One region of the Nonomuraea sp. NPDC049625 genome, then DNA from elsewhere that is predicted to be linked to it. Evidence: riboswitches for the same ligand, from Rfam matches in the RefSeq annotation. Region 1 holds a riboswitch; each other region holds the start of a gene.
What was found. Region 1 has a riboswitch for S-adenosylmethionine ahead of thrC (threonine synthase). Riboswitches for the same ligand answer to the same signal wherever they lie in the genome.
Positions count from the first base shown of each region.

Region 2: linked by a shared signal. The riboswitch ahead of AB0J87_RS45400 (GNAT family protein) and the one ahead of thrC (threonine synthase) in region 1 are both predicted to bind S-adenosylmethionine.
Region 3: linked by a shared signal. The riboswitch ahead of AB0J87_RS46305 (aminotransferase class V-fold PLP-dependent enzyme) and the one ahead of thrC (threonine synthase) in region 1 are both predicted to bind S-adenosylmethionine.

Region 1 is NZ_JBFAOQ010000041.1:29,306-31,500, forward strand. Features, by position in the region: gene AB0J87_RS63600 (trehalose-6-phosphate synthase) at 1-357, opposite strand, end outside; gene AB0J87_RS63605 (RNA polymerase sigma factor) at 389-943, shown strand; SAM riboswitch class I at 1,023-1,164, shown strand; gene thrC (threonine synthase) at 1,178-2,195, shown strand, end outside.
Region 2 is NZ_JBFAOQ010000014.1:254,195-256,389, reverse strand. Features, by position in the region: gene AB0J87_RS45405 (hypothetical protein) at 55-459, shown strand; gene AB0J87_RS45400 (GNAT family protein) at 634-1,263, opposite strand; SAM riboswitch class I at 1,271-1,371, opposite strand; gene AB0J87_RS45395 (Ig-like domain-containing protein) at 1,582-2,195, opposite strand, start outside.
Region 3 is NZ_JBFAOQ010000015.1:47,516-49,710, forward strand. Features, by position in the region: gene AB0J87_RS46305 (aminotransferase class V-fold PLP-dependent enzyme) at 1-1,195, opposite strand, end outside; SAM riboswitch class IV at 1,322-1,437, opposite strand; gene AB0J87_RS46310 (TerC family protein) at 1,550-2,195, shown strand, end outside.

The DNA.
Region 1 (2,195 bases):
CCTCGTGCCGAAGTTGGGTGAGTTGGGGATGTCGTAGAGCAGGTGGTTGACGAACCACAGGGTGGAGTTGGCCACGGCGTTGTAGGCGCGGTGGAAGGTGGCGGGCGGGATGTCGAGCATGCGCACCGGACCCGTGTCGTAGCCGGCGTGGTCGATCCGGCCGCCGGGCACCAGGCGCACGGCGCTGCGGTCGCCGTCGGACAGCGCCGCGCACACCCACAGCATGCCGTCCTTCCTGGCCACCTCGGACAGTGCCGAAACCAGGCCGCCGCCACCGCGTTTCATGGTCAGCTCGCCGTCGTCCGAGACGGTAAAGGAAACGGGTCCTCTGTTGGAGGCCACCAGGACGCTGTTCATCTACGCTCCCTTCGCCCATAGGATCCCAGCTATGGCGCTAGATGAGCTAACCGAGGAACTCGCCCGCTCGGCCGCAGGAGGAGATCATCGCGCACTTGGCGAGCTCCTGGCGCGGATCGAGCCCGATGTGATGCGACACTGCGCCCGGATCCTCCCCTATCACCAGGATGCCGAGGAAGCCTCGCAGGACACGTTGCTGGCCGTGGCGCGCAACATCGGCCGGTTCGAGGGCCGGGCGCGGTTCAGCACCTGGCTGCACATCGTGACGGCCAACTGCGCGCGCACCACGTACAGGTCGCTCAAACGCCGCGCGGCCGAGCAGACCTCGGACGAGCTGCCCACGCAGAAGCCCGACGTGGCGCGGGTGAGCGTGATCGCGGGCTCGCGCCTCGACCTGCTCGACGCCATGGAGGCGCTGGAGGCCGACAAGCCCGACCTGGCGCAGGCGCTGGTGCTGCGCGACATCGTCCAGCTCGACTACAACGAGGTGGCCGAGCAGCTCGGCATCCCCCTGGGCACCGCCAAGTCGCGCATTCACCAGGCGCGCAAATACGTGCAGGGAGTGCTGGGTGATGATTATCGCTGAGACGCCACGTCTCGCATCTTGAGACGGGTGGCCATTTGGGCCCCATGGACGGGTAGAGTCCTTTTCAACAACTGAATATTGCTCATCCAGAGGGGTGGAGGGACCGGCCCTGCGAAGCCCCGGCAACCCTCCCGGTTTGAGACTCGCGACAGGGCGAGGCCGACCGGGACAAGGTGCCAATTCCGGTCTGCGGTCAAGGTGGCCGCAGGCGAAGATGAGGGAAGGCCTCGCTTCATGTCGCTCGACTTTGGTCCTGCTGTCGGTCTGTCCTGCCGTGAGTGCGGCACGCGCTACCCGCTCGGTCCGAGCTTCGCGTGTCTGGAGTGTTTCGGGCCGCTCGAAGCGGCCTATTCCTTCGGTACCGTGACCCGCTCCGACATCGAGTCGGGCCCCGCCAACATCTGGCGTTACCGGTCGCTGCTCCCGGTGCCGGTTGACGTCGCCAGTAAGCCCAATATGAACCCCGGCTGGACCAAACTGGTCAAGGCCGGAAACCTCGGACGCGCACTCGGTCTCAAGAACCTGTACGTGAAGGACGACTCGGGCAACCCCACCCATTCCTTCAAGGACCGGGTCGTCGCCATCGCCGTCGAGGCGGCGCGTAACTTCGGCTTCCACACCCTTTCCTGCTCCTCCACGGGCAACCTCGCGGGCGCGGTCACCGCGGCGGCGGCGCGCGCCGGGCTCGAGGCGTGCGTGTTCATCCCGGCCAACCTCGAAGCGGCCAAGATCGCCATGGCTCGCGTGTTCGGCGGCAAGCTGATCGGGATCGACGGCACCTATGACGAGGTCAACCGGTTCTGCTCCGAGCTGATCGGCGACCCGCTGGGTGACAAGTGGGGGTTCGTCAACGTCAACCTGCGGCCCTACTACGCCGAGGGCTCCAAGACGCTCGCGTACGAGATCGCCGAGCAGCTCGGGTGGCGGTTGCCCGAGCAGATCGTCATCCCCATCGCCTCCGGCTCGCAGCTCACCAAGATCGACAAGGGCTTCCGCGAGCTGGTGCAGCTGGGGCTGGTCGAGGACACGCCGTACAAGATCTTCGGGGCGCAGGCGGCCGGGTGCTCGCCGGTCTCCACCGCGTACAAGGCGGGGCACGACGTCGTGCAGCCGGTCAAGCCCGACACCATCGCCAAGTCGCTGGCCATCGGCAACCCGGCCGACGGGCCGTACGTGCTCGACATCGCCCGGCGCACCGGCGGGGCCGTCGAGGACGTCACGGACGCCGAGATCGTGGCCGCGATCAAGCTCC
Region 2 (2,195 bases), on a different contig from region 1:
CCCCCGCCTCTCGTGGAAGCCCATTTCATAACAGAGCCAAGGGAGTACGCCACCATGTCCATCACCCTTTCCGACCAGGACAAGCTCACCCTGCGGACCGCCGCGTGGGGCGCCGTCTCCCTGATGTCCGCCGCCGGCGCCGCCGGCTCGGCCCACAAGGTCGCCACCGAAGGCTCCATCGCCCTGACCTCCGCGACCGGTCTGGTCGGGCACGTGCTCGCCAAGGCGCCCAAGGGCGTGAAGTACGGCAAGTCCGTCGCCGACCTCGCCGACCTGGTGCTGCCGGCTCTGACCGCATCCATGAACCTGCTCAAGCAGCAGGATGCGGCCGAGGCCGACAACTTCCGCAGCACCGTCAGCGTCGCCCTCGAAGCAGCCGCCCACACTCACCAGGGTCGGCCCAGCCCTACCCTGGCCGAGATGACCCGCAAGATCACCGCAGCGCTCGACGCTGCTTGATGGGATGTCAACCTCGTGTCGCGGGGTCCACTCCGGACCCCGTGACAAGGCGGCGTGACGGGTCAGGCACGGGGCGAGTCCCGCCACCGGGCGGCCAAGTTGGTGGGCGCCGAACTTACCGACAGGCCGTGTTCAGACGCTCAGGGGCGTCTCACCGCACCCAGCCGAAGTTTCTCAGAGGGCCGGCGAACGGGAGCTCACGGCGGTGAGACGGGCTTGCAGTGCCGGTTTGACGGTAGGCCAGTCTTCGGCGACCACTGCGAACATGGCCGAGTCACGGATCTTGCCCTCCTCGCCGCGCGCCCACGACATGGACCAGGCGCGCAGCACGCCCTCGAAGGGGATGCCGAGGCGTTCCAAGGCCTGGCGGCACCGGTGGTTGCGGGCGTCGGTCTTCAGGTCGACGCGGGCGACGCCGAGCGTGTCGAACGCGTACGACAGCAGCAACAGCTTCGCCTCGGCATTGATCCCGGTGCCCTGCGCCGAGGCGGCCAGCCAGGTGAAGCCGATCTCGATCGCGCGCAGGTCCGGCCGGTCCGGCCACCTGCGGGGATCCCACAGGCCGGTGCAGCCCACCGCCTTGCCGTCGCTGAGCCGAACCTGCGCGAATGGGGTCAGCCCGTCGCGGACGAGCTGGGCCGCCAGGTAGTCCGGTATCTCGCGAGCGCGAGGCACCAGCGTGAAGTCGTAGGACGACCGATCCTCCTCGGCCGCCTCCGCGAGATCCGGCGCATGTCGCATCGCCAGCGGCTCCAACCGCACCAGATCCCCGGAAAGGACAGGAACATCAAGCCGCACGCTCATCAGCTCTCCCTCATCGTTCCTGGCATTGGCACCTTTCCCGCGGGTTTCCCGCCGGGGAGGTTGCCGGACCGTCACAGGGCCAGGTCCCTCAGATCCTCTGGATGAACTACCGAGTCGAGATCATGCCTGCACAGGCGGACACCGTCAATGCGCTTTCCATGGACCGCACTTGAACGGGGCAGAGGAGCTCTACCCAATGTGGGAAGCGTGGCAGCTGGACACACCCGGCGCGCTCTGGCCTTAAGACTCATGGCGGCCCAGGCGTCGGGAGTGCTCACCACCGGCGGCTACCGAGAACCGGGTCTGCCCGATCAAACCCTAGGCGTTGATCGACTTGCCGAGGGCGCTGCTCGCGAGCCAGTCGTCCCATGACTTCGCCCACGGCGTCGGCCCGTTGCCGAACTCGAGCTTCCGCGACGTCCCTGTGACCTCGATGATGTCTCCCCGCTGCGTGAAGTTGTAGAACCAGCGGGCGTTGGCCATGCTGGCGTTCACGCAGCCATGGCTGACGTTGCTGTTGCCCTGCGCGCCGGTCGACCAGGGCGCGGCATGGAAGAACATGCCGCTGTAGGTCATCCTGACATTCCACTTGGTATGGGCGTAGTACTCGCCGGGCCTGCCGATGGTGGCCGAGTCCATGAGGGTCGACGCGGCTTTCTCCTGGGCGATCATGACGCCGGACCAGCTCTCGTCGCCCTTCTTGCCCAGGCTGACCGGGATGGCCTTGACAACCTTGCCGTTCTCCCGCACGACCGCCCGGTGGGTGGCATTGCGGATCTTGGTGATGTGCTCGTCGCCGACCGTGAACGTCAGGGTGCGGTCCCTGGTGCCCCACAGGTCCCGGCCCGCCCGCAGCCCGGCCAGGTGCGCGACCACCGTGACCTTCTCGCCGACCGGCCAGTACTCGCGCGGCCTGAACTGGACCTCGCGGT
Region 3 (2,195 bases), on a different contig from region 1:
CCCGCACGGCCTCGACCAGCCGGTCCACGTGCTCCTGCGTGGAGCCGATGCCGATGGAGGCCCGCACCGCGGAAGCGGTGCCGTCCTCACATCCGCCGTCGGCCTCACCCAACAGGTGCCGGACGAACGGGTGCGCGCAGAACTTGCCGTCGCGCACCCCGATGCCGTACTCGCCGGACAGCACCTCGGCCACCTCGCGGGCCGAGTAGCCGGCCACGGTGAACGACACGATGCCGACGCGCGGGTGGTCGTCCCCCCACAGCGACAGCTCCCGTACGCCCTCGATCGAGGCCAGCCCGGACCGCAGGCGCGCGATCAGCCGCTCCTCCTCCCGCACCAGCGCGGTCCAGCCGGTGGCCGTGAGCGCGTCGCAGGCGGCGGCCAGGGCGATGGCGCCCAGCACGTTCGGGGTGCCCGCCTCGTGGCGCGGCTCCGGGTCGTCGTGCCACTCGGTGTCGTCGCCCACGGAGCGCACCGCGCCGCCGCCCTTGAGGTACGGCTCGCCGTCCGCGAGCCAGTCCCGCCGCCCGACCAGCACTCCGGCGCCGAACGGCGCATACAGCTTGTGCCCGGAGAAGGCCACGTAGTCCAGGTCGAGCGCGGTCAGGTTGAGCCGCCGGTGCGGTACGAGCTGGGCGGCGTCCACCAGGATGCGGGCGCCGTGCCGGTGCGCGACGTGGGCCAGGGCGGCGATGGGCCACAGCTCGCCGGTGACGTTGGAGGCGGCGGTGACCACGAGCAGCTTGGGGCCGTCGATGCCGGCCAGGGCCGCGTCGGCGGCGCGGACCGCCTCGCCGGGGAAGGCGGGCGGCGCCAGCCGTACGGACTTCTCCCAGGGGAGGAGAGAGGCGTGGTGCTCGGTGTCGAAGACCACGGTGGTGGTGCCGGCGGGCAGGCAGCGGGCCAGGAGGTTCGTGGCGTCGGTGGTGTTGCGGGTGAAGATCACGGCGTCGTCCGGGCGGGCCCCGACGAACGCCCGGACCGTGTGGCGGGCCTGCTCGTAGCGGGCGGTGGTGAGCTGCGAGGCGTAGCCCGCGCCCCGGTGGACGCTGGAGTAGGCCGGGAGCGCGGCGGTGACGGCGGCGCTGACCGGCTCGAGACAGGGGGCGCTGGCGGCGTAGTCGAGGTTGGCGTAGCCGACGAGCCGGCCGCCCTTGACCGGCACCTCGAGGTCGGCCCCGAGCACGGCGGGGATCGGCCTGCCCGTGGCGACCGGAACGGCCTCGGCCTCGGCGGCGCGAGCGGGGACGGAGCTGAAGATCGTCAACGTGGACACGGCACATCTCCCTCAGGGTCATCGGACCCCTGGAAGCAGCCACGGAGCCCGCGCTTGCCCGCCACACTTCGTGACGGACCAGGTCTTCACCCGGGGCACCCCGCCGCGGACGCGAGGGTTGCCGGCCAGCTAGCCGGGGCTTGTCGCTGGCACTCATGACCTACGGCGGAGACTATAACCCAATCCCCTCCATCGATCGCAAGTCGGTGAACTTATCCGGCGGCTGACTCGTTGCTACCGGAAATCCCGCTCATGTGTCATGGAGGTGCGTAAATGTTGGACTGGGTAACCGACCCGCAGATCTGGATCGGTTTCTTCACCCTGGTCGCCCTGGAGATCGTGCTGGGGATCGACAACATCATCTTCATCTCCATCCTGGCCGGGAAACTACCTCCCGAACAACGGGACAGAGCCCGGGTGCTGGGTCTGGGCGCGGCGCTGATCACCCGGTTGCTCCTGCTGCTCGCCCTGTCGTGGGTGGTGCAGCTCACCGAGCCGCTGTTCGCCGTCTTCGGTCACGAAATATCGGGACGCGACCTGATCCTGTTGCTCGGCGGACTGTTCCTGCTGGGCAAGAGCGTCACCGAGATCGGCCACAGCATGGACGGCCCCGTGGGCAAGGACGGCAAGAAGGCCGCGGCCGCCTCCTTCGCCTCGGTGATCATCCAGATCATGGTGCTGGACATCGTGTTCTCGCTCGACTCCGTCATCACCGCCGTCGGCATGGTCGACACGCTCGGCGTGATGATCGCGGCGGTCGTGGTGGCGGTGCTGGTGATGCTGTTCGCGTCGGGACCGATCAGCAGGTTCGTGGACCGGCACCCGAGCATCAAGATGCTGGCGCTGTCGTTCCTCGTGCTGATCGGCGTGGTGCTCATCGCCGAGGGCTTCGGCCAGCACATCCCCAAGGGCTACATCT